DNA from 3 places in the Micromonospora sp. RTGN7 genome. Region 2 is predicted to be linked to each of the others. Evidence: riboswitches for the same ligand, from Rfam matches in the RefSeq annotation. Region 2 holds a riboswitch; each other region holds the start of a gene.
The links. A riboswitch is a leader RNA that binds a small molecule or an ion and turns the genes downstream of it on or off. The one in region 2 is predicted to bind cyclic di-AMP.
Positions count from the first base shown of each region.

Region 1 (12,195 bases), on a different contig from region 2:
ATGGTAGCCGGGCACCTGCTGCCGGAGTGGCTGCGCGACGGCCTGGACTTCCCGATGACCGCGGTCTTCCTGGTCGTGCTCGCCGGGGCCCTCGCCGGCTGGAAGATCTGGTCCGCCGCCGTCTCGGCCGGCGCGCTGGCCATGCTGACCCTCGGGCTGCCGTACAACCTGGGGTTGATCGTGGCCGCGCTCGGCGGCGCCTGCGTCGGCATGGCCTGCGAGCGGATCGAACGCCGCTGGTTCCCGCCGAAGCCCGCCGACCCGCCGGACGACCCGGACCCGGCAGTGCCGGAGGTGACGGCGGGCGCCGGGGAGCCAGTAGCCGGGCCACAGCCGCCCCCTGTGCCGCGCGGGCGGCCCGGTGAGCCGGTGCGCCCCGGGGAACGGGTGGCCGACGCCGCCGCCGACGTGGACGGAAGGTGACCGCGATGTCGATGCAGCTACTCATCCTCGGCATGGGGCTGGCCACCTTCGCCCCCCCCGGTACGTGCCACTGCTGGTCTTCCGCGACCGGGAACTGCCCCCCGACGTGAAGACGTTCCTCGGCTACCTGCCGCCCGCGCTGCTCGCCGCCATCGCGGTGCCGTCGGTACTCGCCCCGGTCGACAACCGGGTCGAGATCACCCTCGTCACGCTCCCGTACCTGGTGGCCGGGGTGGTTACCCTGGTGACCGGCCTCTTCGTCGAACGGTTCATGATTGTTTGGACGACCGGGCTGGTGGTCTTCTTCGGGCTGCGCTGGTGGCTGGAGGCGATGTGACGACGACGGGCGACACCCCGCTCCGGGAGCCGCTGCGGGTCGCGGCGGCGCAGATCGAGGCGGTCGGCGGTGACCTGGCCGGCAACGCCGCCGCACACGTCGCCGCCATCGCCGCAGCCGCGAACCTGGGCGCACGCCTGGTCGTCTTCCCCGAGCTGTCGCTCTGCGGGTACGACTACCCGTTGCTCACTGCCGACGTGACCCGGTGCGAGGTGGCCCCCGGCGACCCGGTCCTGCGTACGGTGGGCCAGGCCTGCCGGGAGCACCAGGTGACCGCCGTGGTCGGCGGCTGCGCCCGGCGGGCCGACGGCTGGGCCGTCGCCGCCCATGTGCTCGGCCCCGACGGCACGGTCGCCGCGACGTACCACAAGCGCCATCTCGACGCCGACGAGCGGCAGGTGTTCGTTCCCGGCACCACCGACACGCTCGTGCGGGTGCGCGGCTGGCGGCTCGGCCTCGGCGTCTGCTACGACGCCAGCTTCCCCGAGCACGCCAGGGGCCTCGCGCTGGCCGGCGCGGACGCCTACCTGGTGCCCGGCGCGTTCACCGTCGGCGACTCCGACCACCGCCGTAGCGTCTACTTCCCGGCCCGCGCCCTGGAGAACACCAGCTACGTGGTCTTCGCCAACTTCGCCGGCGCGCACGGCGGATGGCGGTTCGCCGGCCACAGTGCCGTGTACGGCCCCGACGGCCGCCCCCTCGCCGACGCCGGCACCCCGGCCGGCCTGGCCGTCGCCGACCTCGACGACGCCCGGCTGCGACACCAGCGCGACGCCCAGCGGATGCTCGCCGACCGGGCCGATCCGGCGCCCGCCCCGGCCCCGGTCGTCGTCGTACCCTGACCACCCTTGGCAGACGAATCGAAGGAGCACCCGTGACCGGCATCGGCACGACCGCGATCCACGGCGACGACGGGCTGAGCCCCACGGGCGCAGTCTCGCCCCCGATCGTGCAGAGCACCACCTTCAGCGCGGAGACCGACGAGCGGTTCACCGAGATCGCCACGCAGACCCGCGGGGACGCCTTCTACACCCGCTACGGCAACCCCAACCACGCCCAGGTCGCCGCCGTGGTGGCCGAGCTGGAGGGCGTCGAGGCGGGCCTCGTCACCGCCTCCGGCATGGGGGCGATCACCACGATCGCGTTGGCTCTGCTGAACGCCGGGGACCACGTCATCGTGCAGCGCAGCACGTACGGCGGCACCACCTCGCTGACCACCGGCCTGCTCACCCGCTTCGGGGTGACCTGCACCCAGGTCGACCAGACCGACATCGACGCGTTCGCCCGGGCGCTGACCCCGCAGACGAAGCTGGTGCTGGCCGAGACCCCCAGCAACCCGCTGCTGGAGCTGACCGACCTGACCGCCGTGGTCGACCTGGCGCACGCCCACGGCGCGTACGTCGTCGTGGACAACACCTTCGCCACCCCGGTCAACCAGCGCCCGGCGGCCTTCGGCGCGGACCTGGTCTGGCACAGCGCCACGAAATTCCTCGGCGGCCACTCCGACGTCACCGCCGGGGTCGTGGTCGGCCCCGCCGAGCTGATCGACCGGGTCTGGCAGACCTCCGTCGTCACCGGGGCGACGCTTGGCCCGATCGATGCCTGGCTGCTGCTGCGCGGCATCCGGACGCTGCCGCTGCGGATGGCCCGGCACAACGACAACGCCCTCGCGCTGGCCCGGGCGCTGGAGGAACACCCGGCTGTCGCCCGGGTGCGCTACCCGGGTCTGGCCAGCCACCCCCAGCACGACCTGGCCACCAAGCAGATGAGCGGGTACGGCGGCGTGTTCAGCCTCGACCTGGCCGGCGGCCGGCCCGCCGCGGCCACCCTCCTGGCCGAACTGCGGCTGGCCAAGCGCGCCGCCAGCCTGGGCAGCGTCAGCACTCTGGTGGTGCACCCGCGCTCGATGTGGGCCGGCATCGTCGACGCCGCCCAACTAGCCGAAACCGGCATCGGCGAGGGCCTGGTGCGCGTCTCCACCGGCATCGAGGACACAGCGGACCTACTAGCCGACTTCACCCACGCCCTGAACACCATCGCCCACTAACATCCCGCCCCCGCCCCCGCCCCCACCCCCCGCCCACGCCCGCACCCGCCCACGCCCGCGCGCAAATTCACGGAATTCGTGGCCATTACGTGCGTCGAAGGCCACACATTCCGTGTATTTGGCCCTTTGAGGACTGGCGTTTGGAGAAGTTCTTCTTGGTGGGGCCCCGCCACACACACCTGCCAACGGCTGTGTGTGAGCTGCGGTCTTCCCTCGGAACCGGTAGCAAACCGCGAAGGCATCAGTCGCGGCCCGGCCGGCACCGCGTTGATCAACTGCTCGCCTCGCCGGCCGTCCCCGCGCTCCGCTGACCTGCGCCGCCCGGCAGGCAACCTTCGCCAGCAGGGAGAAGGTGCCCGGATCGTGGCATATGTGGATCCATGAGGCCCACGGGTGCAGCTCGACTACGGACGCCGGCTCCTGCGGTGCTCGCGATCGGCGCTGCGGGAACGTGCCTGTGCCACCAGTCGCGTCACCTTGTCCGCGGTGGCTGGGCCCGGGTTGACCACGCTCGCCCAACCCTGCGCGGCGTAGGCCGGATGTGGCATCAAGCGGTCCGTCTCCGCGAAGTCGAGCCCGTCGCTGTGTGCGGCGGACTCCTCCGGGCCGTAGCCGAACAGGTTCCGGAACTCGGCGCGCCCCACCTCGATATTGAGCCGGTACCGTCCGGGCTCGGACAGGCGGCACCGCTCGTCGAAGCCCGGGACGTCGTGCAGGACGATTGTGGCGAACGGCAGCTTTCGATCCTCGCAGGCGAAGAAGAACCGGTCGCCCCAGGTGTACGGCGGCATCTCGGAGCCCGGCTGGATCCGGGTCTCAGTCACCCCGGGAAGGCCGGTGATCCGGGCCGCGTCGGCCGCTCCCGGCTCGGAGCCGATGTGCAGGATCGCGTCGCAGGTCTCGATCGTGCCCGCATCCAGCGGGGAGTGCCCGAGCAGGTCCACCACGCGTTCGCGCAGATCTTTGCCGGCCGGAGGTGGGAAGATCCCGGTCTCCGGGCCGAGCCGCTCCTCGTAGGTTCCGGGCTCCGGTTGCCCGAGGCCGACCGGCCCGCTCGCCCCGAGGCTGCCGGCCACGTACACATACCTGTCCCCGAGCAACGGCGACACGATCGAACCGGCACCGTTCCACTGTGCTGCCAGGTCCTGGCCATCCCAGTGGGTGGCCCACCGGCTCGGGTGCCGTTGCAGGTGGGCGTTGTTGGCGGAAACCAGGATCGGCCCGCGGTCCCGCTCGTGCGCGAGGATGTCGAGCAGATTCTGCGCCATCAGCGCGTCGCGCACCACGAGCAGGTGGCCGATCCGCTGCGACTGAGTGCCCGGTTCGGCCATCGCGGTGTGGTAGGTGAGGAGGCCGATGGCCGTGGTGGCGAGTACCCGGGCTCGGTTCCAGGACTCCGTGGAAGTGTCCCGGATGAGGCGGGGCGCGTCGGCGTACAACTGCGTTCGGAAATCTTCGGCGAGGCCGCGCAGCGCGGCCGCATCTGGTGACCGGCCGGGAGAGCGCGTCGCGTCGAACATGATTTCCTGCGCGGTCCAGCGGCCCTCGTCGCCGACCAGGCGATCCAGGTCGGGCGCCGGTACGCCGAGGTATTCGCGCAGCTCACGCAGGATTGGGCCGGGGCTGGGCGCGCCGGTGATCTCGGTTGGAGCGTCGAAGCCGTGGAAGGCGATGTGCTCGCCGGGCGGCAGCTTTTCATTGTGGTCGCGCAGCCAGTCGATCAGTTCGCGGCTGGCGGGGTGGGTGCCCCAGCCGTGACTGATGCTGGTGGTCAAGTCCACGTCGTCGCGCCGGCCCTGCACGTAGTCGTCGATGGCGAGACCGGCAGCCCGGTCCGACTCGATCGCGATCGACCGGAAGCCGTACCCGGCGAGTGTCTCGAGGATCCGGTTGCGCAGGCGAGGGAACGCCAGCTCGCCGTGGTAGGGCTCACCGATCGCGAGTAGGTGCGGCCGGCGTGCGGAGATGAGGGACTGCAACTCGGTGTCGAAAGCCATGACCTCAACCGTATCGTTGAACCAGCGGTTGAAACTTGGTCCCGAGCCGAACTGGGGAAGAGCCCGTTGAAGTCTCAAAACGTGGTGTACCGGCCGGTGGATCTGGCGCGGGCGCACGGGCTGTCCACGCAGGCGGTCCGCAACTACGAGCAGGCCGGGGTGATCCCGCCGGCCGCGCGGACGGCGAGCGGTTACCGGGTCTACACCGACGACCATGCGGGCGCGCTGGACGCGTACGTCGCGCTTGTTCCGGGATACGGTTACCGCGCGGCCGGTGAGATCATGAGATCGGTCCTCTGCGGCGACCTCCCGTCAGCCTTGGCTGTGCTCGACACCGCCCATGTGCAGCTTCAACGCGACCGGGAGACCCTGGACCGGGTCACTGCGGCGGCTGTAGTGCTGGCTTCCTCCACGCCGGCCACACCAGGTCCGGAGGGGCCTGTCTCGGTCGGTGTCCTCGCCCACCGGCTCGGTGTCACCCCGGCCACACTGCGCAAATGGGAACGCGCCGGCATTCTGGCCCCGGCCCGTTCACGGACCGCGCGGACCTACTCACCCGATGACGTGCGCGACGCCGAACTCGCCCATCTGCTGCGCCGCGGCGGTTACCTGCTGGATCGCATCGCGGTCGTGATCGAGCAGGTTCACTCCGCCGGTGGGCCCGGCCCGCTGGCGGCCTCGATCGATCAGTGGCGGGAGCGGATCACGGCCCGCGGCCGAGCGATGCTCACCGGATCCGCCCGCCTAGCGGACTACCTGTCCTTTCTTGAGCTGACTCACGGTGACGCTCCCGTCTCGTCCGATGGGTGAATGGGTTCTCGGCATGCCACGCGGGCGGCACCTGCGACAAAAACCCCATCGATGCCGACACGAGCGATCACCGTACGCGGCACCACTCCACCCCATCAGAGAAGATAATCTTGCCTAACGGGACTTCTCCGAGCTTTGGTTGCTATTGGCAGTCGGCCGTGGTGGCCTGTTGATTCAAGCGGGCGCTCGGGTCGCTATGGGTGGAGTGGTGGCGCGCTACCGTGAGTGCACGGTGTAGGTCAGGTGCGTCACCCGAAGAACACCTTCCCGGCCATCAGCGGCCATCCTTCTTTTGGGTCATCTCGGCGACGTAGGCCGCCAGGTTGCCCAGCGTCTGCTCGCCGCCCTCGATCGCGTGGTAATCCTCCGCAGCCTGGTCGCGCAGTTCTTTGGTGGGGAAGACCGTGCGCATCACGATCCGGGTCGCGGTGCCGTGCGGCGCGAAGGTCAGGGTCGACTCGAAGGCGTTCGGGTCGTCGCGGGACTCACCGTGCAACAGCGCGATCCGCTCCGGTGGGACGATCTCGGTCCAGGTGATCCACTCGGAGTAGTCGGTCCCGTCCGGTCCGTGCATGACGAAGTCCCAGACTCCGTCTTCGTGGAACTCGAAGGACCGCGTGGTGGTGGTGAACCCCTCCGGACCCCACCACCGCGACAGGTGTCGGACCTCGGTGAATGCTTCGAACACCAACTCCCGCGGGGCGTCGATGACCCGGGAGATCGCGATCTCCCGGTCGGCCGTCGCCGGCTCCGCCCGTGTTTCTTGCCTTGCCTCTGCCATCGGTCATTCCTCCTGCTGTGTCTGCTTGAGGTCCTGCACATAGGTGTCCAGCCGGTCGAAACTCTCGTTCCAGAACCGCTCGAATCCGCCGACCCACTCGTGGATCGGCCGCAGCCCGTGGGCGTCCAGGCCGTAGAGGCGCTGCTTGCCCGCCCCGCGGACCCGCACCAGCCCCACCTCCCGAAGCACCCGCAGGTGCTTGGACGCCTGCGGCTGGCTCATCCCCAGCTCCTTAGCCAGGTCGGTCACCGGCCACTCACCTGCCCGCAGCAGCGCCAGGATGTCCCGGCGCTGCGGCTCGGCGATTGCGTTGAACGCGTCCGACGTCGTCGCTGCTCGTGCCACGGCAGCTATCATATTCCGATAACGGAATATATCAAGCCGGTGGGGAAATCGGGCGAGTCTTGGCGGATACCGATTGCAGGCTGTTCGCAGTGGGCCGCACCAGAGGCCCGGGAGGGGGCAGCGTGGAGCTGGGGTACGAGCTCGGGGACTCGTAGCCGAGGTAGGGGGACCCAGATCGGCCGGCCGCCGGGGGGCGGAGCGACGGCGTCGACCTGACCCGGGTCGCGGCTGCCGTTGAGCTGGGCGAAGCCCGTGACGCTGTGGCCTGGTACGAGAAGACGACTCAGCGGGACGCCTGGCGGTGGCTGCTGCCTGGGCGCCGCGCCGCGTACCTGCTCGATGCCGCCCGCGCCTACCTTCAGGCCGACGATCCGGCCAACGCCGGTCGGACGGTGATCGAGGCCGACCGTACGGCACCGGCCGAGCTACGCCACCGCCCGGCCGTCCGGGAAGTCGTCGCCCAAGTGGCCCGCGACCCGCACCGATAAGTTGGCATCGAGGGGTTGTCCGGGCCGGGCGGGTGACGCGACCGGTAGCGACGACTCGTATCCTGTGCGCGAAGGGTCGGAATAACTGAAGGGGGTCGGTGTGAGCAACCGGATCGAGACGCTGGAATTCCAGGCGGAGGCGCGCCAGCTGCTCCAGCTGATGGTCCATTCGATCTATTCGAACAAGGACGTCTTCCTGCGCGAACTCATCTCCAACGCCTCCGACGCGCTGGACAAGCTGCGCCTGGAGTCCCTGGTCGACAAGGATCTCACGGCCGACGTCTCCGACCTGCACGTCGAGATCGAGGTCGACCGCGAGGCGCGCACCCTGACCGTCCGGGACAACGGCATCGGCATGTCCCGCGACGACGTCGTCAGCCTGATCGGCACCATCGCCAAGTCCGGCACGGCCGAGCTGCTGGCCAAGCTGCGCGAGTCGAAGGACGCGGCCGGGTCCGCGGACCTGATCGGGCAGTTCGGGGTCGGTTTCTACGCCACCTTCATGGTCGCCGACAAGGTGACCCTGGTGTCCCGCCGCGCAGGGGAGGCCGAGGGCACCCGCTGGGAGTCCACCGGCGAGGGCACGTACGTCGTGGAGACCATCGACGATGCCCCGCAGGGTACGGCAGTCACCGTCCACCTCAAGCCGGAGGACAGCGACGACCACCTGTACGACTACGCCGCCGACTGGAAGATCCGCGAGATCGTCAAGCGGTACTCCGACTTCATCGCCTGGCCGATCCGGATGACGGTGCAGCGCCCGGGCGAGGACGGGGCGACCACCAGCGAGGTGCAGACCCTCAACTCGATGAAGGCGCTCTGGGCCCGCCCGCGCAGCGAGGTCGACGAGGCCGAGTACAACGAGTTCTACAAGCATGTCAGCCACGACTGGGCCGACCCTCTCGAGACGATCCACATGAAGGGCGAGGGCACCTTCGAGTACGAGGCGCTGCTCTTCCTGCCCTCGCACGCCCCGGTCGACCTGTTCGCCCCGCAGGCCCGTCGCGGGGTGCAGCTCTACGTCAAGCGCGTGTTCATCATGGATGACTGCGACGCGCTGATGCCGAACTACCTGCGCTTCGTCAAGGGTGTCGTCGACGCGCACGACCTGTCGTTGAACATCTCCCGGGAGATCCTCCAGCAGGACCGCCAGATCCAAGCGGTCCGCCGCCGGTTGGTGAAGAAGATCCTCGCCACCGTCAAGGAGATGAAGGCCAACGAGGCCGAGAAGTACCACACCTTCTGGGCGGAGTTCGGCCCGGCGCTCAAGGAGGGCCTGCTCGACGACCCGGACAACACCGAGGCGATCCTCGACGTCGTCTCCGTCGCCTCCACCCACGACCCGGCGGAGCTGACCGGCCTGCGTGACTACGTGGAGCGGATGAAGGACGGCCAGGGCGACATCTACTACATGACCGGGGATTCCCGGTCGATGATCGAGAACTCGCCGCACATCGAGGCGTTCCGGGCCAAGGGCTACGAGGTGCTCATCCTCACCGACCCGGTGGACGAGGTCTGGGTGGAGCGGGTCGGGCAGTTCGACGGCAAGCCGCTGCGTTCCATCGCCAAGGGCCAGGTCGACCTGGACACCGAGGAGGAGAAGCAGGAGACTGAGGCCGCCCGCGAGCAGCAGCGCCAGGAGTACGCCGAGCTGCTGACCTGGATGACCGAGAAGCTCTCCGGCAGCGTCAAGGAGGTGCGGCTCTCCACCCGGCTGACCAGTTCGCCGGCCTGCGTGGTGGGCGACGCCCACGACATCACGCCGACGCTGGAGAAGATGTACCGGGCGATGGGCCACGAGGTGCCGCAGGTCAAGCGGATCCTGGAGCTCAACCCGGGGCACCCGCTGGTCGAGGGGCTGCGCAAGGCCCACGAGCAGGACGCCGCCGGGTCCGATGCGCTCACCGACACCGCTGAGCTGCTGTACGGGATGGCGTTGCTCGCCGAGGGCGGCGAGTTGGCCGACCCGTCCCGCTTCACCCGCATCCTCGCCGACCGGCTGGCCCGTACCCTGTAGCCGCCGAAACGCCCCGCGCGCCGGGCTCCCGGTCGACACCGTCGACCGTGGATGCCCGGCGCGCGTCGTTCACACCCCTCTCGTGCGGGTCCTCGGGCGGCGGAGCGGACGGGAAAATGAGGCCAGCCCGCGTGGACGGCGGGCGGTCGAGGTGTGGCGGCCGGCCTGGGTGCAACTGGCACCCGGGGAGTTGAGCTGCGCGACCGACACCGCCGTCGCCGGGCTCGGTCCACGCCCGTCCCACTGAGCCTTCGGCGTTCACCGACGGTGTCGGGCGTCCGATGTGCGCTATCGGACCGACATAACGCTGAGTAGCGTCCCGAGGTGCCCGATCGCCTTGCATCCTGATCGAACTCGGACCTCTGATCGCCCTGCATGGCTGGTACCGCCTCGCAAGTCGACGGTGCGGCCGTTCGCTCGAGCGGGTGAAGAACTTCACAAGAGGTGGGCAATCATCACCGACGGTGCCTAACGTCGATCGAGTCCGCCAACGCGGTCACCACGGTCGGTAACGCCTAATCCTGCCGCCGGCCGTCGGTTTCCTTTGATCCATGGCAGGAGCGGGGGAACCACACGTTCCTCGGTGCATCGCACCTCGGGGTGAAGCCGCCTGTGGCGGCCGGGCTCCTCGGCCCGAACCCGACAGCTCACCTCGTCGGCGTGGAGGAATCACACATGGCTACTGAACACACCGCCCGACACCGTCGGGTCACCGCTCGCCGCGCCGCCGTCGGTACCGTCGCGGCGGGCGCCGTCGCCGGGGCCGTCGCCCTCTTCGGCCCGGCCGCGCCGGCCCAGGCCGCGGTCAACTGGGACGCGATTGCCCAGTGCGAGTCCAGCGGCAACTGGCACATCAACACCGGCAACGGCTACTACGGCGGCCTCCAGTTCTCGGCGGGCACGTGGGCCGGCTACGGCGGCAAGAAGTACGCCGCCCGCGCCGACCTGGCCACCCGCGGCGAGCAGATTCGTATCGCCGAGAAGGTGCTCGACGGGCAGGGCATCGGGGCGTGGCCGACCTGCGGCAAGAAGGGCGGCTCGACGAAGGCCAGCCCCAGGTCGGAGAACTCGGAGTCGAAGGCCGCCCCGAAGGAGCGGTCCACGCGGACCGAGAAGCCGGCCTCGCGCAGCAAGCGGGACACCACGAAGAGCACCACGAAGAGCACCACGAAGAGCGCACCGACCGGTGGCGGAAAGACCTACGTGGTCCGGTCGGGCGACACCCTGTCCGAGATCGCCGGGGCCCAGAGCGTGCGGGGCGGCTGGCGCGCGCTGTGGGAGAAGAACGAGCGGGTCGTGGGCGAGCACCCGAACCTGATCTTCCCGGGTCAGCGGCTCAGCCTCTGACCCACCCGGGGCGGGTCGGTTCGACCCGGCACCCCGCAAGGCCAAGCGCCCGGCCGGTCCTCCGGCCGGGCGCTTGGCAGTCCCCCCGGGGCACCGACAACCCGGCCCCTCGACTGGGCGGGCTTGGGCGCGGGGTGGGGCAGGCCCCGTGCACGTCGCCGCGATCAACGAGCGGCGGTAACCGACTTCGACACGGACCCTGGCGGGGCAGGCGTCCAGACGGCCCGGGTGCCGGATGGGTCATGCCCACTCGTCCCCTTTGCTCTGCTGCCGTCACCGCAACGACCAGTACCGCGCAGTCGCCTCACAGGCCAGCACGAGCGGACGGCAGGAACCGTCGCGGTCCCCGCGTGTCGCGCAGGGGGCAGCAGAGCAAAGGCGCCAGTGCAGGTGTCACCGGCGGATCGGCGGCGACGCTGGCGCCGAATCAGCACACGATCACGAGAAAACGGGTCGGCGGGCGGCGCCGATCACGGGCAGGCTGTCGCGATGTCGCGCCCCACCACCGCCCTGCTCGACGACCTCGACGACCTCGACGACCTGCCGTACCGGCAGCGGATGACCACGCGCTCGCCGCCCGGGCCCGGCCCCTCGCCGCCGCCGGCAGGCTGGCCGCGGTGCTCGCGGAGCTGCGCGCCGGTTGGCTCACGGCCGACGACCTCCGCCCGCTGCTCACCGACGCGCCGGCCGACCTGCGCCGGCTGGTGTACCGGTCGCTGCGCGCGTCCCGCCGACCGGATCGTCGACGCGGTCCGCGACCGGTTCGGCGACAGCGAGACATACCGGCCACGGTCTTCAACGGCGCCCGGCGAAGTCGCGCCCGCCGCAGCACAGTCGCCTCGACGTGGTCCAGCCAGCGGACCTCACTCTCCAGCGTGGAGATCAGTTGTCGTACCCGGCGGGCACGATGCGGAACATGTCTGAGCCATATCCGCATCGACACCACGCCATCGACTACATGGAGTTCACGGTCACCGACCTCGACCTGGCCAAGCGCTTCTACGCCGAAGCGTTCGCCTGGCAGTTCAACGACTACGGGCCGGGGTACGCCGGCATCCGGAGCCCGCACGGTGACTCCGCGCCCGAAGTCGGCGGTCTGTGTGCGGATCAGGAAGTCCGGGCGGGTGGCCCGTTGGTGCTGCTCTACTCGGCAGACCTGGACCGGTCCGTGCAGGCGGTGAAGGACGCCGGCGGCCAGGTGGTGGGGCCGTACGAGTTCCCCGGTGGCCGCCGGTTCCACTTCACCGACCCGAGCGGCAACGAACTGGGTGTCTGGTCCGAGCTGTAGCGGGCGCGGATCTCCCCAGGCTCCGCTTCTTCGGCGTCATGGCGGGTCACCCCGGTCCGGCCTGAAGTCGCTGACCGCCGCCGCCCTGCCGACGGGGGGACGTCACCGCGGGGGCTCGTGCTCACCGGCGCGGACGACGCGGCTCGGACAGCCGTAGGGCGTTGCAGACGTCGGCGACGTCGGTGACCGCCCAGGCCAACTCCCCGGCGGCCCGCCGGGCCCGCGGGTCGGCGACGATGCCGGTGAGGATGACGACCCGGTTCTGCACGCTGACCCTGACCGGCTCGTGGCGGACGGTCGGGTCGCCGCCGAGCC
Region 1 is NZ_JAPZLF010000016.1:74,672-86,866, forward strand. It holds gene SNR22_RS21885 (hypothetical protein) at 1-423, shown strand, start outside; gene SNR22_RS21890 (AzlD domain-containing protein) at 488-760, shown strand; gene SNR22_RS21895 (carbon-nitrogen hydrolase family protein) at 757-1,602, shown strand; gene SNR22_RS21900 (aminotransferase class I/II-fold pyridoxal phosphate-dependent enzyme) at 1,635-2,807, shown strand; gene SNR22_RS21905 (DUF6194 family protein) at 3,212-4,804, opposite strand; gene SNR22_RS21910 (MerR family transcriptional regulator) at 4,889-5,614, shown strand; gene SNR22_RS21915 (SRPBCC family protein) at 5,889-6,395, opposite strand; gene SNR22_RS21920 (metalloregulator ArsR/SmtB family transcription factor) at 6,399-6,740, opposite strand; gene SNR22_RS21925 (hypothetical protein) at 7,001-7,228, shown strand; gene htpG (molecular chaperone HtpG) at 7,329-9,245, shown strand; cyclic di-AMP (ydaO/yuaA leader) riboswitch at 9,748-9,921, shown strand; gene SNR22_RS21935 (transglycosylase family protein) at 9,921-10,592, shown strand; gene SNR22_RS21940 (VOC family protein) at 11,509-11,880, shown strand; gene SNR22_RS21945 (BON domain-containing protein) at 12,002-12,195, opposite strand, start outside.
Region 1: another riboswitch for cyclic di-AMP. It lies ahead of SNR22_RS21935 (transglycosylase family protein); the one in region 2 lies ahead of SNR22_RS19875 (hypothetical protein).

Region 2 (12,195 bases):
GGGAAGTCCCCGTTTCCTGAAGCATGTTTCCTCCCGGTACGCGATGGCCTGGGTGAGCTGGTCGTGCAACTGCCGGCGGACCGATCCCAGCCGGTCGAGGTAGGCGTCCACCTCGGCGAGCTTGCGGCGCAGCACGGCCACGGAGTCCGGGCAGACGTCGCCGGAGGCGTGACCGGCCCGCAGGCAGGCCACGAACGGCCGGATGTCGTCCAGGCCGAACCCCACCGCCAGCAGGGCACGAATCTCGTGCACCACCCGCAGCTCCGCCTCGTCGTAGACGCGGTACCCGTTGGCCGACCGGCGGGGCCGGACCAGCCCCTGTGTCTCGTAGTACCGCAGCGACCGGGTGCTCGTACCGGCGCGTTCCGCCAGCTCGCCGATCCGCATCCGACCTCCTCCGCCGTCCCTGCCCGCCACGCTAAACCTTGTCGTCGGCGTCAGGGCAACGACGAATTCTGGCCGCCGGGCCGGGTAACCGGGCGGGACGAGAAACGGAAGGGGTACGGCGATGGCGATGCGTGGACAGGCCGGTACGACGACCCGGGGCGGCGGGGTCACGATCCCGGTGGGGGCTGCCGGACTCCCCGCCGACGTGCTGGTTCCCGAGGGGGCGGTGGGGGTGGTCCTCTTCGCGCACGGCAGCGGCAGTTCCCGGCACAGCCCCCGCAACACCGCCGTCGCCGGGGCGCTGCACGGGCGGGCGCTCGGCACGGTGCTGGTCGATCTGCTCACCCCGGAGGAGGACCGGGTCGACGCCCAGACGGCCGAACTCCGGTTCAACATCGGGCTGCTCGCCGACCGGCTGGCCACGATCGTGGACTGGATGGCCACCGAGCCGACCCTGAGCCGGCTGCCGGTGGGCCTGTTCGGCGCGAGCACCGGGGCCGCCGCGGCCCTGGTCGCCGCGGCCTTCCGGCCTGAGCGGGTGCGGGCGGTGGTGTCCCGGGGCGGCCGACCCGACCTCGCCGGCGCCGCCCTGTGCCGGGTGCAGACCCCGACGCTGCTGCTCGTCGGCGGCCTGGACGAGCAGGTGATCGCGCTCAACGAGGAGGCGATGACCGACCTGGGCGAGGCGGGCGAGCTGCGGGTGGTCCCCGGTGCCACCCACCTGTTCGAGGAGCCGGGCACGCTGGAGCAGGTGGCCGACGCGGCGGCGGACTGGTTCGCCGGCCACCTGCCGCCGGGTGCCTGACCGGCCCCGGGCTCAGACGGGCGCGGACGGTCGTCCGGCGGCCTCCCGATGCCGCTGCACGGTGTCGATCACCCGGTACACGACCGCCGTGATCGGCACCGAGACGAACGCCCCAGCGATCCCGGCGATGAGCGTGCCGGCCGTCACCGCCACCAGGATCACCGCCGGGTGCAGCTGGACCTGGCGCTTCATCACCAGCGGCTCCAACAGGTTCCCCTCGACCTGCTGCACGACGATCACGGCGGCGAGGGTGAGCAGGGCGACGGTGGGCCCCTTGGCGGCGAGCGCCACCAGCACCGCCACCGCCCCCGCCACGGTGGCCCCGATGATCGGCACGAACCCGCCCAGGAAGGTGATCATTGCCAGTGGCAGGGCCAGCGGCACCCGGAGCAGCACCAGGGCCGCGCCGATCCCGATCGCGTCGATCGCCGCGATCAGCATCGTCCCCCGGCTGTACGAGCCGAGCGTCCGCCAGCCCACCCGGCCGGCCTCGGCGGCGACGTCCCGGTTCGGTCCGGTCATCCGGCGCAGCACCCACTGCCACATCGACCGCCCGTCCTTGAGCAGGAAGAAGAGCAGCACCAGGGAGAGCAGTACGGAGCCGGCTACCTCGGTGGCCGTCCGGGCCCCGTCGACCGGGTCGGGGGTGCTCCCGCCCAGCCCCTCGCGGGTCTGCTGGATCAGCTTGTCGAGTTGGGCGTCGGTGACCGGGAGCGTGGAGGTGACGAAGTCCCGGCTCCGCTGCAGGCCCTGGTCGAGCTCCTGGCCCAGCTCGCTGAACTGGCTCGCCGTCAGGTTCCACACCAGCGCCCCGACGCCGACGAGGACACCCAGCAGGAGCAGCACGGTGAGCAGGGCGGCCAGCGCCGCCGGCAGCCGGAGCCTGCGCAGCAGGAGCAGTACCGGGTCGAGCAGCGCGGTGAGGAAGATCGTCACCGCCAGTGCGATGGCCAGCGGCGCCAGCAGTACGGCGATTTTTCCGACCAGGTACAGGCCGGCGACGAACACCACCAGGCAGGCGCTCCACAGCACCGCCGAGCGGACCAGCCACGGCAGGCCGGACCAGGCCTGCCGTGGTCCCGTGCCCGTCCGCACCGCTGCCTCGGGTTGCGCCGTGAGATTCCCGTCGCCAGTAGTTCCCTCGGGCATCTGCCCGGCACCGTCCTCGACCACGTTGGCCCTCCTCGATCTCGGCGATGTCCGTACCCCGCCGACAACTCTGCGACACCCGAACCGGTCCGCGCGTCGATTACGAGAGGTGTGTCGGCCCGCCCCGCTGACATCGCCTTCTTCCGGGGTCGCCGTCTCCCACGGCGGCCCCGGAATCGGCTTTCCCGCCCGCCGTCGGGTGGCCCGGTGGGCGCGCTTCATTCCGGATTGAGGAAATCAACCCAGGTCACTGGCCCGGGATCGACCCTCTCGCTACTATCCGCATTTGAGACGTGACTGAACGTGGAGTCGCGTCCGGCGGTCGGACGGCCCGACGGTGGGCCGTGGACGAGAGGAAGCCATCCGGTGACCGACACATCCGAGACGATGATCCAGCGTTACCCGTTCAGCGAACCCGACCGGCTCAACCTCGACCCCCGCTACGCCCTGCTGCGCCGCGACGAGCCGTTGATCCGGGTCCGGCTGCCGTACGGGGAGCCGGCGTGGCTGGCCACCCGGCACGCCGACGTGCGTACCGTGCTCGGCGACGTCCGGTTCAGCCGGTCGGCCGCGATCGGCCGCGACGAGCCGCGCAGCATCCCCCGCCAGATCCAGAGCGGCATCCTGTCCATGGACCCGCCCGACCACACCCGCCTGCGCCGGCTCGCCGCAAGGGCGTTCACCGTTCGCCGCGTCGAGGAGCTACGCCCGCGCACCCGGCAGACCGCCGACGAACTGGTCGACGCCCTGCTCGCCGCCGGCCCGCCGGCCGACCTGGTAGCGCACCTGGCCACCCCGCTGCCGATCCGGGTCATCTGCGACCTGCTCGGCGTGCCGGTGTCCGACCAGGACAAGTTCCACGTGTGGTCGGAGGCGATCGTCTCGACCACCTCGCTGAGCGCCGAGCAGGCCCAGCAGTACCTGGACAACCTGTTCGCGTACATGGGCGGGCTGATCGTGCAGCGCCGCCAGGAACCCACCGACGACCTGATCAGCGCGATGATCCGGACCCGTGACGCCGACGACCAGCTCAGCGAGGAGGAGATGGTCCAGCTCGCCGCGGGGCTGCTCGCCGCAGGCCACGAGACCACCGTCACCCAGATCCCCAACTTCGTGTACGTCCTGTTGCGGCATCCCGACGAGTGGGCCCGGCTGCGGGCCGACCGGGGGCTGGTGCCGAGCGCGGTCGAGGAGCTGATGCGGTACGTCCCGCTCGGCGTGGCGTCCTCCTTCGCCCGCTACGCGAAGGAGGACGTCGAGGTCGGTGGCGTGCTGGTCCGGGCCGGTGAGCCGGTCATCGCGTCGATCGCGTCGGCCAACCGGGACGAGACGGTCTTCGCCGACGCCGACCGGATCGACCTGGGGCGGGAGGCCAACCCGCACCTCGGGTTCGGACACGGCGTGCACCACTGCATCGGCGCCCAGCTCGCCCGGATGGAGCTCCAAGTGGTGCTGGAGACCCTGCTGGACCGGACCCCGCAGCTGCGGCTGGCGGTGCCCGAGTCGGAGCTGACCTGGAAGAGCGGGCTGCTGGTGCGCGGCCTGACCGCGATGCCGGTGGCCTGGTGAGGCGGAAGGAAAATCAGGTGAACGCGGAGGAGGAGACGACCGCCGCCGGGTGGCGGTTGCACGTGGACCCGACCCGGTGCATCGGCGTGGGGATCTGCGCCGGGGCTGCGCCCGAACACTTCGTGCTGGTGGAAGGGCTGTCCCGGCCGGTGGCCGACCGGGTGGCGCCGGCCCCGGCGGTGATCTACGCCGCCGACTCCTGCCCGATGGAGGCGATTCTCGTCTCAGATGTGGACACTCGTCGGCGGATCGCCCCCGGGTCCTGACCCGACGGTACGCACGAACACCGACCGCCACGCCCCGTCGTGGGCGTGGCGGTCGCCGTACGCGAGGGCCGGCTTCGGTCGGTCAGACGGTCAGAGGCTGCCGAGAATCCGGGTCACGGTGATCTCGATGACCACCCGACTCGGGTTGGGACGTGGGGTGCGGTAACGCTCGGCGTACCGGCGCTCGGCCTCGGCGACCGATGCCGGGTCGGCGCGTACCACCGCCCGCCCCTCGACGGTCAGCCAGCGCCGTCCGTCGACGTGACAGACCGCCACCGGGGTGCCGACCGTGCCGGCCGACGCGACGTGCCGGGCCTTCGCGGACGTCCCCGAGGTGATCACCCGGGCCAGGCCGGCGTCGGCGTCGAGGGTCATCCCGACCGGTACGACGTGCGGCGTCCCGTCGGTGCGCAGGGTGGTGAGGGTGGCCAGGTGCCGTTCGCGGCAGAACGCCGTGACCCGCTCGTCACGGATGTCCAACCGATGGTCGCCCGGCATGTCAGGACACCGGGCGACGGGTGTCCTCGTCGCGGGGCTCCGCCTGGCCGGGTAGTTGCCGTTGGGCGGCGCGGTGCTCCCGGACGAGCTTGCCCAGGTAGAGCAGGGCGGCGGCGAGCACGCCGATGTCGTCCAGGTAGATCGGGTCGGGGAGCACGTCGATCGGGAAGATCGTGTAGACCATCGCGCCCCAGAAGGCGACCTTGCCGCCGACGCCCAGCGTGCCGAGCATCTGGCGGGTGCGGAACACCCGGATGGCGAGCAGGACGGCACCGACCAGCGTCGCCAGGACGACGAGCCCGACCAGCACCGCTAAGATCCACTGCTCCTGCGACATGTCGCCACGCTAGCCCAGAACCCAAGATCCCGCTGTCGGGTGCTGCCGTTTCAGGGGCGGGGAATTGCCGGTGGCGTCACGCCGTGACGGCGGCGCGGCCCCGGGCGACGGCGGCACGGCCCCGGCCAGCGGGCGGCGTCTCGCGGGCGACGGCGGCGCGGCCCCGGGCGACGGTCGGCAGGTCACGGGTGGCGGTGGGCGTCTCGCGACTGACCACCGGCATCTCGCGGGTCTGCTCGGCCGCCGGCGGCTGTTCGTCGCTCACCCCGGGCAGCAGGGACTGCTCCTGCGCGGCGGGCGCGGTCGCGGCGTACGCCTCCTCCCGGAGGCTGCGCGAGGCGACGGTGGCCTGCTCGGCGGCCCGCCAGGCGGCTTGCTCCCGATCCCGGGCGACCTGCTGCCGGGCGCGCAGGTGGTCCCGCACGGCGCGGCGCAGCATCAGTTCCTGGTCGACCGGGTGCAGCCGGGGGTTCCAGCCGTTGCGGTGGGCGAAGACGTCACTGAGCTGCTCCTCGGACAACTCCCGACGCCAGTACGCGTTCAGTGCGGCCCGGTGCAGGTAACGCTCGCGGTCGGCGTACTCGGCGGGGGTGCGCTCGGTGTGCGGGCAGCGGTGGGCGGCGGCGGTGGCCAGCCGGCGGACGTCGGCCTCCGCAGCCTCGGACGCCTGCCAGACGGCCTCGACCTCATCCTGGGTGGACAACCACTCGGCTCGCAGCCGCTGGGCGGTGGCCGCCGCCCGCTGCGCTGCGGTCGCCACCTCCTCGGCGTAGCGGCGGCGTTCCCGGTCCGCCGCCGCCTGCTCCAGCGGGCTCGGCATGGCGGCCTCGCGGAACCGCCCGCCGATCACGGAGCGCAGGAGGTTCGGCCGGACGACCAGACAGGTCACCGCGACGGCGACGACGCCGAGGAGGGCCAGCCAGATGGCGGCGGCCAGGGGTACGTCGATCAGGACGGAGGAGAGCGCGGTCTGCATGAGGGGCACCTCGGGTGGGACGACATGGACTGACGGCTGGGGCCCGCCGTGCTCCCGGAAACCATGGCCGGCCGGGGGGAGGCCCGCCCGGACGGCCCGTGATCGACGCGAGGCGGCCCGGGGTCAGTGCCGGGGTGGTCCGCGTCGGACGAGGGTGCCGCCCGTCGGGTCGACGGCGGGGCGGTCGAGCGGAACGATCCCCACACCGACGCCGGCCGGCGGGGTCGGCGCCGGGCGCCGGGTGCCACCGAGGGCCCGCGGCGCAGACTGGTCGGCGCGTAGCGCGGCGGCCGGGCCGGGCCCGGGGCGCAGCACGTCCACCCGGCTGGTCACCACGATGGGACTGGTCGCCTCGGCGGCGGAGGCGGGGGCGGCGGAGGCCAGGGCGGACCCGCCGCCGAGGCCGACGGCGAGGACCAGGGCGGTCAGCGCGAGGCGACCCAACTCCCTGATGCGCCGCAGCGTCGCCTGCCACTGCGGGCGGGACCCGCGCAGCGCCACCGGCCGGGAAGGGCGGGTGAACGCTGCGGGCTGCATCACACCAACCTATCCCCGTCCGGTCCGGACCGCAGCTCCGGCGAGCGCAGGCCGGGGGTGAGCCGGGCCACGGCCCGTCGCTGCGGACGGAGGCCTTCCGGCGGGGCAGGACCGTGGACCGCTGACCGTGGTCGGTGCCGCGGTCAGGAGCCGGTGCCCTCTTCGGCCTGGTCGCCGGTGAAGAGGGCGAGCAGGTCGCCGACCTGGCGGTCGGACTCGGCCGGGTGGCGGAAGTGGCCCCTCGGGTTGACCGTGTACTCGTTGCGCCGGCCCACCCGGGTACGCCGGAGGTAGCCGCCGGCCTCCAGGTCCGCCACGATCGCCTGGGCGGCCCGTTCGGTCACGCCCACCTCGTCCGCGACGTCGCGCAGCCGGGCGGTGGGATTTCGGGCGATGGCGAGCAGCACGTGCGAGTGGTTGGTGAGGAACGTCCAGTTCCGGGTGGCCCCGCTCGCGCCTGCGGTCGTCGTCATGTCCGACATGCTAGGGCGGTCCCGGCGCGCCCACGGCCCGGGGCGGCTGAACCCCCGCCTCCGCCCGCGGCTGACGGTAGGCTGCTGCCCCGGGTGCACGCCCTTCCCGAACGCAAGACCGTCCCGACGTATGAAATGTGTATCACGTAATGCTTGACGTGCCTTTGGCTGCGTGTGACCGTGGGGGAGCTGGTCTTACGGCCGAAGGGCGAGGTGGTGGGGCATGAGTCATTTCAGTGCATCGATGGCCGAGTCGAGCGTGGGGCGGGCCGATCCGCTACCGGACGCCGGCCGCCCGGGCAACCACCGGGGCCCGGTCGCCCCGGGGCGGGCCGTCGTCGAGCTGCTCGACGGCAACCGCCGGTTCGTCAACGGTGTGCCACGTCACCCGAACCAGGACGCCGGCCACCGCGCCGCCGTCGCCGACGGCCAGCATCCGTTCGCGGTGATCGTCGGCTGCTCCGACTCCCGGCTGGCCGCCGAGATCATCTTCGACCGGGGACTGGGCGACCTCTTCGTGGTCCGCACCGCCGGGCACACCATCGGCCCCGAGGTGCTCGGCAGCGTCGAGTACGCGGTGACCGAGCTGGGCGTACCCCTGGTCGTGGTGCTCGGCCACGACTCCTGCGGCGCCGTTCAGGTCGCCAGGGCGGCGGTCAGCAGCGGCAAGCCGCCCGCCGGCCATCTGGGGGCCGTAGTGGACGCCGTGGTGCCGAGCCTGCGCAGGGCCGCCGAGCGCGGGGTCGAGGACATCAACGGGATCGTGGACATCCACATCGCACAGACCGTCGAGGCGATGCTCGCCCGCTCGTCCATGCTGGCGGCCGAGGTCGCCGCCGGGCGGTGCACGGTGGTCGGGATGTCGTACCGGCTCAACGCGGGCGAGGTGCGGACGGTGGCCGCAGTACCGGCCGTCAGCGACGCCTCGGTGGTCAGCGACGCCTCGGTGGCCGCCCCGGCCGTCCCCCCGGCCCGGGGTGCGGCCCCGGCTGCGGCCTGAGGCGCTCCGCGGCCTGAGGCGCTCCGCGGGCCGCGACCCGGCGAGGGCCGCCCCGCACGGCGGCGGGACGGCCCTCGATCGCGTGGTGGGCTCGTCAGAGCAGCGACATGTGCACGTGGTCCGTGTGGTTGGAGGGCCCGCTGTAGGACTTCCAGCCGGTCGCCGGGAACCAGATCTGCCGGTTCCAGATGACGTAGTAGATGCCGAGCCGGTCGGCGTTGCGGATGAGGAACGCGGCGAGGTTGTTGCCGTACATCCGGGTGTCGTTGTTGTGCCAGGAGGAGAACCCGCTGTTCTGCAGCGACCAGTCGCAGGCCCGGCCCTTGGGGTGTTCCCACGGCCCACCCGGTCGGTAGCAGCCGACGAAGCGTTTGAAGCCGGCCTTCTTGGTCTCCTTGTACGCGTGCAGTGTGCGCGGCGTGATGCAGCCGGAGGTGGTCGGGTCGTCCGCGCTGCACGACTCGGAGCGCCAGTCGCCGTCCGAGCCCAGGCCCGGCGCGATCTTTGCGACCGGGGACGTGGCGTTGACCAGGCCGCCGGTGAAACCCTCGCCGCCGACCAGCGCGAGGGACTTCTCGGCGTCGTACTTCTTCTTCGCCATGATCGAGGTCTGCTTCTGCTGCTCGCGGATCTCGGCGTCGAGCGCGAGCTTGGCCTGCTCCGCGCGCTCCTTGGCCTCGTTGACCTCGGCGAGCTTCCGGGCGTTGATCATGTTGAGCTGGTCGAGGGCGGTGGCGCGCTTGACGAACGAGTCCGGGCCGCCGCTGTCCAGCAGCACCGTCAGCGGGCCGATCCGCCCGGTCCGGTACGACCGGGCGGCCATCTCGCTGACCTGCGGGATGAGCGCGGTCAGTTCCTGTTCGGCCTGCTTCACCTCCTTGGTGCGCTGAAGCTGGAGCTTCTTGGACTTCTCGAGCTTCGTCTTGGCCTGGGTGTATTCCCGGTTGGCCGCCTCGATGACGTCAGTGATCAGCTTGGGCTCGTCGTCCTCCTCGTGCCCCGAGGGTTTGGGGGTGGAGGGCGCGGCGAACGCTGGGGCTGCCGGTCCGGCGAGAATCGCGAACGCGGCGAACACGGCCACCACAGGTGTCAACCAGCGGCGCAGGGGTGCCGTCACAGTGTTCCCTTCCATCGACCGCCGACCGGGTTAGCTGACGGGTTCGGGGCGGAAGTGGCCCCTACCGCTGTCGCGGATTCACCCCAGTTACCTGGTTCCCCGGTTCGCCTCTCGGCGATTGGGCGGCGGCACCGCAGGCGCCGCTGCGCGCCTTCGGCGGTGACCGGCAGCGAGGTTACCCGAGAGTCCGCCTGGGGATCTACGTCCGGATACCAACTAAAGGCGTCATTTCGTAATCGCTGTCGGTAATCAGTGACGTGGTTCTCACGCGCGACGCCACTGCCGGTCACGCTGCGGAGTGTCACCATGTGCTGTCCGTGCTCCTTTCTTGATCGGCCCAGGGGGCCGAGGGGTGGTGGGGTCGGGCCGGGCCGCCCGGGCCGTCCGGCCGGCCGCGCTGACCACCACCGCCAGCCAGGCCAGCGGGGTGCCGCGCTGATGCTCGGCGATGTTGTATGTGTCCGACGACGGGTCGGTCAGCTCGACCTGCTGTCCCGCGTCCGGCCCCTGTCCCATCCGGACGGTGACCGCGCCGTACGGGCCGTCCTGCGCGCCCGGCCCAGCCCGTCCTGCGGCGTCTCCGGCTGCGGCGGGCACGTTTGCCCGGGTGCCCACGCCGTCACGCCCGGCGGGCCGGGGCGGTGTGGCAGCGGTCCGGCCGCCGGGTCGGGCGCCACCCGGCGGGGTGCGCGGGGCGGGCGATGCGGAGTCCGGACGACCATCGCCCGGAATGATAGCCATTCTCGCCTGGGAACGCAGGTCGCGCACACATCCGGCCCGATCGTTGCGCCGGGACGTGGCGGCCCGGGACCGGGGGGGCGGTGTCGTGGGGTTCGGCGCGGACAGCCCGGTCTGGCCGGCTAGCGTGGACGGGGTGCGGACGGCGACGGTGCTGACTGCCGGGCGGTGGGCCCGGCTCGTGCTGCTGCTCTGCACCCTGGTCGGGCTGGCCGGGATGCACACCCTCGGCCACGCCGGCGGGGGCCATGGTGGTGGCCACGACCGGCCCGGGCCTGCCGGCGCACATCCGGCCGCCTCCGCCACTTTCAGGGTCTCCGCCGTGACGGACGTGATGGGCATGGCCTTCCCCGTCGGCCACGCCACGGGCGCGGCCCCATCCGTCGGCCACGCCACGGGCGGCGCCGTGTTCCTCGTCGGCCTGATGCGGGTCGGTCCGGTGCGGGTGCCGTCCGGTGGCTGCCCGGTGGACGGGTGCCCGACGGCGTGGCTGCCCGCCGGCGATCCTGGTGCCGGCCCGCCCGGTTGGAGCATCTGCCTGGCGGTGTTCGGCGCGCTCGCGGTGGCGCTGCTCGTGGCCGTGCTCCTGCTCGGCGGGGTGCGGTCGGCCGGCCTGTCCGCCCGTCGGCCCGGCGGGCCGTCCGCCGGTCCGCGTGCCCCACCGCCCCGGCCGATCGGCCTGTGGCTGGCCGAGATCTCGGTGTCGCGTACGTAGGACGCCCGACGCGGGCGCCGGCCTCTGCTGCCGGCGGCCGGGTCCCCGTCCTGCCTGCGTACGCACTCGACACCGAAGGATCCAGACCGTGACCAATCGTACGATCGCGCGCCGCGCCGCCCTGGCCGGCGGGGCGCTCACCGCCGCCCTGGCCCTGACCGCCTGCGGTTCCGCCGACCACGCCTCCTCCGGCCACGACACGCCGCCTGCCGCGACCAGCGGCGTACCGGCGAGCGGGTCTGCCACGTTCGGCGACGCCGACGTGATGTTCGCCCAGATGATGATTCCGCACCACCGGCAGGCGGTGGAGATGGCCGAGCTGGCCGACTCCCGGGCCGCCGACGCCGAGGTCAAGCGCCTCGCCGTTCAGATCAAGGGTGCCCAGGGGCCGGAGATCGCGACCATGACCGGCTGGCTCGCGGGATGGGGACGCGCCGTCCCGTCGGACGGGCCTGGGCACGGGATGCCGGGGATGGACCACGGCATGCCCGGGATGATGTCCGACGCGGACATGACCAGGCTGGCAGGCGCGACCGGCTCGGAGTTCGACCGGCAGTTCCTGACCATGATGATCGCCCACCACGAGGGTGCGATCACCATGGCGAAGGAGGCGTTGGCGAAGGGTACGAACGCCGACGCCAAGGCGATGGCCCAGGAGATTGTCGCCGCCCAGCAGGGCGAGATCGATGACATGAACAAGATCCTCGCCCGGCTCTGACGCCAGCGGCCGGTGGTGGGGGACGGGTCTCTCCGGCTCGTCCCCCGGCCGGGGATGGTGGGTGCGGTCAGCCGCGCTTCATGAGGCGGCCGACGGAGGCCATCATCTCGGTGGCCATCTCGTCGGCCCGACCCTCGGCGGCACCCTCGCGCATGCAGTGCCGGGCGTGCCCGTCGAGCAGGCCCAGGGCGACCTTGTCCAGGGCGGCCTGGATCGCGGAGATCTGGGTGAGCACGTCGATGCAGTACCGGTCCTCGTCGACCATCTTCTCGATGCCACGGACCTGGCCCTCCACGCGGCGGAGCCGCGCGAGCAGCTGATCCTTGCTGGCGGTGTACCCCCGGGTCGGGGCGGGCGTCGGTGTGGTCATGACATCCAGGATAGCCTACCCCCTGGGGGTATGCTACGGTCCTTGGTGACGGCGATACCCCCCACGGGTATTGGATGCCGGAGATGGCTGTGGTCCGCCTCACGATTACCCCCCGGGGGTATGGTGGGCCGGGAGAGGAGAGTTGCGATGGTTACCACCACGTACCAGGTGCAGGGGATGACCTGCGGGCACTGCGTCAGCTCAGTCAGCACCGAGGTCGGCGCGATCGAGGGCGTCAGCGACGTCCAGGTGGAGCTGGCCTCCGGCCGGGTCACCGTCACCAGCGAGGGCCCGCTGTCCACCGACACCGTGCGCGCCGCCGTCGACGAGGCCGGGTACGACCTCGTCGGCGTGTGACGCCGCCCTGCACAGAACCGAGGTACCCGATGAACACGACGACGAAGCTGAGCGGTTTCGCACTCGGCCTCGCGGCAGTGTTCGGCGCGGCGTACGGGGTCGGCCAGCTGGCCGACCCCGTCACCCCGGCCGCCGAGACCCGCCACGACGCCGGTGATCCCACCCACGGCAGTGCCGCGCAGC
Region 2 is NZ_JAPZLF010000013.1:47,495-59,689, reverse strand. It holds gene SNR22_RS19930 (MerR family transcriptional regulator) at 1-387, opposite strand, end outside; gene trxA (thioredoxin) at 1-25, opposite strand, end outside; gene SNR22_RS19925 (dienelactone hydrolase family protein) at 509-1,192, shown strand; gene SNR22_RS19920 (AI-2E family transporter) at 1,205-2,365, opposite strand; gene SNR22_RS19915 (cytochrome P450) at 2,708-3,910, shown strand; gene SNR22_RS19910 (ferredoxin) at 3,928-4,176, shown strand; gene SNR22_RS19905 (pyridoxamine 5'-phosphate oxidase family protein) at 4,267-4,674, opposite strand; gene SNR22_RS19900 (YkvA family protein) at 4,676-5,011, opposite strand; gene SNR22_RS19895 (hypothetical protein) at 5,088-5,987, opposite strand; gene SNR22_RS19890 (hypothetical protein) at 6,111-6,524, opposite strand; gene SNR22_RS19885 (helix-turn-helix transcriptional regulator) at 6,668-7,006, opposite strand; gene SNR22_RS19880 (carbonic anhydrase) at 7,221-7,997, shown strand; gene SNR22_RS19875 (hypothetical protein) at 8,092-9,114, opposite strand; cyclic di-AMP (ydaO/yuaA leader) riboswitch at 9,118-9,249, opposite strand; gene SNR22_RS19870 (hypothetical protein) at 9,379-9,729, opposite strand; gene SNR22_RS19865 (hypothetical protein) at 9,845-10,567, shown strand; gene SNR22_RS19860 (DUF305 domain-containing protein) at 10,656-11,285, shown strand; gene SNR22_RS19855 (metal-sensitive transcriptional regulator) at 11,353-11,655, opposite strand; gene SNR22_RS19850 (copper ion binding protein) at 11,803-12,012, shown strand; gene SNR22_RS19845 (hypothetical protein) at 12,042-12,195, shown strand, end outside.

Region 3 (6,900 bases), on a different contig from region 2:
GCGGGCGCGCAGGCCAAGCACGAACCCAACGAGCTGACCGCCGCACAGGTCCGCGAGCGCGAGGCCGACCTGGCTGGCGCCCTGCGCGAGCGGGCCAACTTCCGTGCCGGCGCCGGCGCCGGCACGCTCGCCACCGTGACCATCCCGGTCGTCGTGCACGTCATCCAGGAGAACAGCACCCGGGCCGGCGGCAACATCCCGGACTCGCTGATCACCTCGCAGATCACCGTGCTGAACAATGCCTACAGCGGTGGCACCGGCGGCGCGGCGACCGCCTTCAGCTTCCAGCTCCAAAAGATCAACCGGGTCACGAACCCGGCGTGGTACCCGATCGTGTCGGGCTCGTCGGCCGAGCGCTCGATGAAGACCTCGCTGCGTGAGGGCGGCAAGAACACCCTGAACATGTACCTCGGCGAGCTGAGCGACGACCTGCTCGGCTGGGCGACCTTCCCGCAGCGGAAGCTGAGCAGTATGGACGGCGTCGTCGCGCTGAGCGAGTCGCTGCCGGGCGGCACCGCCACCAACTACAACCAGGGCGACACCGGCACCCACGAGGTCGGCCACTGGCTGAACCTGTACCACACCTTCCAGGGCGGCTGCTCCGGCTCGGGCGACAGCGTGGGTGACACCCCGGCGGAGGCCTCGCCGGCGTACCAGTGCCCGACCGGGCGGAACACCTGCACCGCCACCGGCCTGGACCCGATCACCAACTTCATGGACTACACCTACGACTCGTGCATGTACCAGTTCACCACCGGGCAGGCGAGCCGGATGCTGACCGCGTGGAACGCGTACCGCGCGGCCTGACGCTCCCCTGTTCCTGACCCTCCGGTGCCGGCTCCGTCCTTCGACGGGGCCGGCACCGGCGTCGTCGGGGGGTCAGGCCGCCGCGCGGTGGGCGTTGCGGGCGTGCCGGGCCGGCCCCTGATCCGGTACGCCCACCGGGGCGCCGCCCGGGTCACCGGCGGCTCGGGGGTCGAGCCACACCTGCACGGCCGGCTGCCCCGGGCCGCCGCCCGGGAAGACGGCGCCACCCTGGTAGCGGCGGGCGAGCATCGCCACGTCGACGGTGAACTCGAACAGCCGCCAGTCCACCTGCGGGGCGGCCCGCCCCAGCTCGGCGAGCCGGGCCATCCGGGCCTGGTCGGTCACCGGCCACGCGTGTCCCGCCACGTACGCCTCGTCGTCGCTGTCCTCCGGCGGGAAGGAGTGCAGCGCGTAGCGGCCGTCGCGTTCGAGGTCGCGCCGCTTCGGCGAGTCGATGATGAAGCAGAAGAGCCCGTCGTCGGTGATCACCGGGGAGACCGGGTGCACCCGGGGCCCACCGTCGGCGCGGACGGTGGCCAGGTAGCCGAAGCCCGGCCCGTACTGCTGCATGAGGAGGCGGATCCCGCCGGCGAGTCGTGGCTCGTCAGCGGCGAATTCGGACCAGGAAGCCATGTGGACATTCTATCGAACACCTGTACGACAGGCGAGCGCGGCACGCCGGGCGCAGCGGGCGATGACAGACCCACCGACCAGGCTCGCTATGGTGTGGCGATGCTGCTCTCCGACCGCGATCTCGTCAACGAGCTGAAGGCCGGGACGCTCGCGCTGGAGCCGTTCGAGCCCACCCTTGTGCAGCCGTCGAGCATCGACGTACGCCTCGACAAGCTCTTCCGGGTCTTCAACAACCACCTTTACACACACATCGACCCGTCGGTGCAGCAGGACGAGTTGACCTCCCCGGTGGAGGTGCCCGACGGCGAGCCGTACGTGCTGCATCCCGGGGAGTTCGTGCTCGCCTCCACGCTGGAGGTCATCTCGCTCGGCGACCAGCTCGCGGGCCGGCTGGAGGGCAAGAGTTCGCTGGGCCGGTTGGGTCTGCTCACCCACTCGACCGCCGGGTTCATCGACCCGGGTTTCTCCGGGCACGTCACCCTGGAGCTGTCCAACGTGGCGAACCTGCCGATCACGCTCTGGCCGGGCATGAAGATCGGCCAGCTCTGCATCTTCCGGCTCTCCTCGCCGGCGGAGCACCCGTACGGTTCGGCGGTCTACGGCTCGCGTTACCAGGGGCAGCGGGGCCCGACCCCGAGCCGCTCCTGGCAGAGCTGGCGCACCTGGCCGACCCGCTGACGCCCCTCTTGGGTGTGAGAAGGGGCCCCTTCTCGACCGTATGCGTTAAGAAGGGGCCCCTCCTTACCCCTCTCAGGCGGGGCGGCCGTAGCTGTTGATCTGGCCGTCGTCGACGCGCTTCATCTTGATGGGCTGGCCGGCCTGGGAGGCGTGCACCACCCAGCCGTTGCCCACATACATGCCGACGTGATGCAGGTCGGCGTAGTAGAAGACCAGGTCGCCGGGGCGCAGGTCGGCGCGGCTCACTCGGGCGGTCACCGATCGCTGCTGAGCGGCGTTGTGCGGCAGCGACACGCCGGCTTTGGCCCAGGCGGCCAGCATCAGGCCCGAGCAGTCGTACGAGTTCGGTCCCTCGGCGCCCCAGACGTAGGGCTTGCCGATCTGGGCGCAGGCGAACTTCACCGCGACCCCCGCGCCGCCGCCGGGGTAGGCGGCCGGGCAGGGCGCGGGGCGCAGCGAGCCGCCGCCACCGTTGCCGTACACCGTGAGCCGTAGCTTCTGGAGCCGGTCGATCTCGGTGTTGATCTGCTTCCGCTTGGCCGCGAGCTGCGCCTCGGTGCGGGCAAGCTGGATGACCATCTCGTCCAGCGGCCGTTTCTTCGCGGCCAGTTCGTCGCGGAGGTCGATGACCGTCCGGACCTCGCGCTGCTGGCGCTCGGCGAACTGGTCGAGCATCTCCAGTTGCCCCATGAGCTGGCTGGGCGAGCGGCTGCCGAGCAGCGCATTCATCCCCGAGAGGTTCTCACTCTTGTACGCCTCGACGGCGAGGCCACTGACCTTATCCATCGCCTCGTCGACCCGGCGTTGCAACGGCCCGATCCGCTTGGCGAGCGCATCGGCCTGCCGGCGCTTGGCGGCGAGGTCCTGGCGGGTGGCGTTGTGCCGCTCGATGAGCGGTTCGAGCTTGTTCCAGTCCTGGTCGATCTGCCGCTCGATCTCGGCGACCGAGGGGTCGGCGTGGGCCACGGTCGGTGCGCCGGTCAGGACGACGGCGGCGCCGGCGAGAGCGGCGAGGGCGGTGGTGAAGCGTGACCAGCGTTGGCGCGGCGTGGCCGGCATCCGGTCGGCGTCGGCCGATCGGCGTGCCGGGTGCCGCAGGGCATGGTGTGCCACCGGGCTCAGTTCTCCTTCTTCCCTGACCGCCTACCGGGTTAGCTGACGGGTTCGGGCGGGAAGGGAGAGCGCCCTACCGCAGCGGTGCTGCGGATTCACCCCGGCGTACCTGGGTCCCCGGTTCGCCCGGAGGCGACTCGGCGGTGTCGGGCCGTCACCTCCCGGCTGGGCGGTGCAACTACCGGCCGACGATTGACCAGAGTAGAGACGCCTGTTATAGATCCGCAACCCTCCGGGCGGTGACACACCGTAACGCCCGGGACGGAAGTTTCCTTCACATCGAGGCACTTGGGGGAAGGCTATTGACGGAGGGAGGGCGACGGCGGGAAGGTGACCTCAACCGCAGACCCCTCAGGAGATTCGATGCACCGTTCCGTCGCGTCGTCGAGCAGGCGGATCCTGCTCGCCGCCGCCGTGGCCGCCACCACGGCCCTCGTACCCCTCGGCACCGCCGTTTCCTCGGCCGCAGCTAACCAGACCCCCGACCGCCAGCAGCAGTATGCCGACGCCGCCGCCGAGTTCGGCGTGCCGGAGAGCGTCCTGCTCGGCGTCTCCTACCTCCAGTCCCGCTGGGACACCAACGCCGGCACCCCGAGCACCAGCGGGGGGTACGGGCCGATGCACCTCACCGACGCCGACTACGTGACCGCCCTGCCGACCGGCACCCACCACGACTCCGGTGCCGAGGACCCACGCGGGGACGACTCCCGCACCGCCCTGGCCCCCGCCCAGCCGAAGGCCGACGAGGCCCCGAGCGTCGAGTCGTTGCAGACCCTCGACACCGCAGCCACCCTCATCGGGGCTGACGAGGCGGCCCTGCGCACCGACGCGCCGACGAACATCCGCGGCGGGGCGGCGCTGCTCGCGTCGTACCAGCAGCAGATCGGCGCCCCGGTCGGAACCGCCACCGACCCGGCGGCCTGGTACGGCGCGGTGGCCCGGTACTCCGGCGCGGACGGCGCCGACGCGGCGGCGGCCTTCGCCGACGAGGTCTTCGGCGAGATCACCGCCGGCGAGACCCGGGTGACCGACGACGGGCAGCGGGTGACCCTTGCCGCCCGCGCGCTGACCCCGCAGAAGTCCTGGCTGGACCGGCTCGGCCTACGCCCGCAGCCACGCCCCGACGGCCTGGAGTGCCCCTCGACCATCTCCTGCGAGTGGATCCCCGCGCCGTACCAGTCGCTCGGCGCCGACCCCGGGGACTACGGCAACCACGACCTCTCCGACCGGCCGAAGCGGCAGAAGGTCGAATACATCCTCATCCACGACACCGAGGGCAGCTACGCGGGCACGCTCAACATGGTCCAGGACCCGACCTACGTGAGCTGGCACTACACGCTTCGCTCGGTGGACGGGCACATCGCCCAGCACGTGAAGACCAAGGACGTTGCCTGGCACGCCGGCAACTGGTACGTCAACTCCAAGTCGATCGGCCTGGAGCACGAGGGCTTCGCCGCCCAGGGCACCTGGTACACCGAGGCGATGTACCGCACCTCGTCGAAGCTGGTCCGGTACCTCGCGCTGCGCCACGGCGTCCCGCTGGACCGGCAGCACATCATCGGCCACGACAACGTGCCCGGCACGGTCGCGGCGAACGTGCGCGGCATGCACTGGGACCCGGGGCCCTACTGGGACTGGTCGCACTACTTCGACCTGCTGCGCGCCCCGGAGCTGAACCTGCCCACCCCGCTGACCGGGATGGTGCGGATCGACCCGGACTTCGCCACCAACCGGCCCGCGTTCACCGGCTGCGTCACGGTGGGCGTGCCGTGCCCGTCGCGCGGCTCCTCGTCGGTGGTGCTGCGCTCCGCGCCCAGCGCCGACGCGCCGCTGGTCAACGACATCGCGCTGCGCCCCAACGGCACGCCCGCCACGATGGCCGTCTCCGACCACGGCGCCCGCGCCTCGGCCGGACAGACGTACGCCCTCGCCGGCCGTGACGGCGACTGGACGGCAATCTGGTACCTCGGGCAGAAGGCGTGGTTCCACAATCCGGCCTCCGCGCCCACCGCCGCGTGGACCGTCGGCCTGGTGGCCACCCCGAAGGCCGGAAAGACGACGATCCCGGTGTACGGGCGGGCGTACCCGGAGGAGGCGGCGTACCCGGCCGGGGTGCCATACCAGCCGATCTCGCCGTTGCAGTACACCCTCTCCGCCGGCCAGCGCTACGCCGTCGGCGCGGTGCTCCCCAGCGAGTACTACCGGGCCAGCACGTTCGACGGCTCCGGTCCCGGCGACTGGACGGTGATCCGGGGCGAGAAGAAGTACGTGCAGATCCAGTTCGGCCACCGGATCATGTACGTCGACCGCGCCGATGTGAACCTCGTGGCGTCCCCGCTGGGCGCGCCCCGCTGACGCTCGCCGCACGGCACGAGGAAGGCCCCCGGTCGAGTGACCGGGGGCCTTCCTCGTCCGCTGCGTCCGGGCGGCCTTCGCGGGGACCACGCCGGGACGCCGGCTGGGCGCGGCCCCCTGCGGGGGCTGCGCCGAAGGTCAGCCGGGGCGGCGGAAGCCGGCGACCGGCATGTGGTTGATGCTCGCCACCTGGACCGGTTTGCCGGCCCGGGGCGCGTGCACCATTTGGTCGTTGCCCAGGTACAGGCCGACGTGGTGCAGGTCGCTGAAGAAGAACACCAGGTCACCCGGGCGAGCCTCCGAGCGCGGGATGGCGCGGCCCTCGTTCCACTGTGCCCCGGTGAAGTGGGTCAGCGAGATCCCGGCCGCCCGGTAGGCGAACTGGGTCAGGCCGGAGCAGTCGAACGAGTTCGGGCCGGTGGCACCCCAGACGTACGGGTCGCCGACCTGGGCGCAGGCGGTCCGGATGGCGGTCCGGGCCGCCGCGTTGACCACACCCTCGATCGTCGGGCAGCCGGCAACGGAGACCGTGGTCTTCGGCATCGACGCCTGCAGCCGCTTGATCTCGGAGTTGATCTGCGTCTTCTTGGCCGCCAACTCCTTGGTCTGCTTCTCCTGGGCGGTGATCAGCGTGTCCAGCTTCAGCTTCTGGCTGTCGAACTTGGCCCGGACCGCGAGCACGCCCTCAAGCTGTCGGCGCTCCTCCGCGGCCAGCCGGTCCAGCATGGTGAGCTGCTCGGCGAGCGTTCCCGGCGTGGTGCTGACCAGCAGCGCACCGAGGTCCTGCGACGGGCCGGACATGTAGTAGCGGGAGGCAAGGTCACCGACCCGGTTCATCGCCAGCTCGGTCTCGAGCGTGAGCGGCTCGATCTTCTTCTCCAGCTCCCCCGATTTCTTCTTGTTCACCTTCATCTGGGCGCGGACCTTGTTGTACTGCTCGATAGTGGGTTCAAGCTGCTCCCACTGCTTGTCGATCGCCGCCTCGATCTCGTCGACCGAGGGCTCGGCGTACGCGGGCGCGGTCAGCGTTCCCGCGCCCACGGCAACGGCCGCAACCAGGGTGAGTAGGCGGTGTACGAACCGACGGGCGCCACCCGGACGAACAGGTGACCGTCCCGGGGCACGACGATGGAGGGGCGTGGTTGCCACCGGCATCGACTCCTTCGCAACCGACCGCCGGGCGCCTCGCGAGAGGGAAGAGATCGAGGCAGACGACCCACAGCGGTCAGCGCCCCACATTAGGGGAGGCCTATGTGGGGAATCAAGGTGGGTTGGCCCACCGTGACGCTCCGACAACCCTTCCCGCACAACGGG
Region 3 is NZ_JAPZLF010000009.1:21,346-28,245, reverse strand. It holds gene SNR22_RS15125 (zinc metalloprotease) at 1-807, shown strand, start outside; gene SNR22_RS15120 (pyridoxamine 5'-phosphate oxidase family protein) at 880-1,440, opposite strand; gene dcd (dCTP deaminase) at 1,540-2,118, shown strand; gene SNR22_RS15110 (NlpC/P60 family protein) at 2,191-3,231, opposite strand; cyclic di-AMP (ydaO/yuaA leader) riboswitch at 3,244-3,384, opposite strand; gene SNR22_RS15105 (peptidoglycan recognition family protein) at 3,595-5,586, shown strand; gene SNR22_RS15100 (NlpC/P60 family protein) at 5,725-6,741, opposite strand.
Region 3: another riboswitch for cyclic di-AMP. It lies ahead of SNR22_RS15110 (NlpC/P60 family protein); the one in region 2 lies ahead of SNR22_RS19875 (hypothetical protein).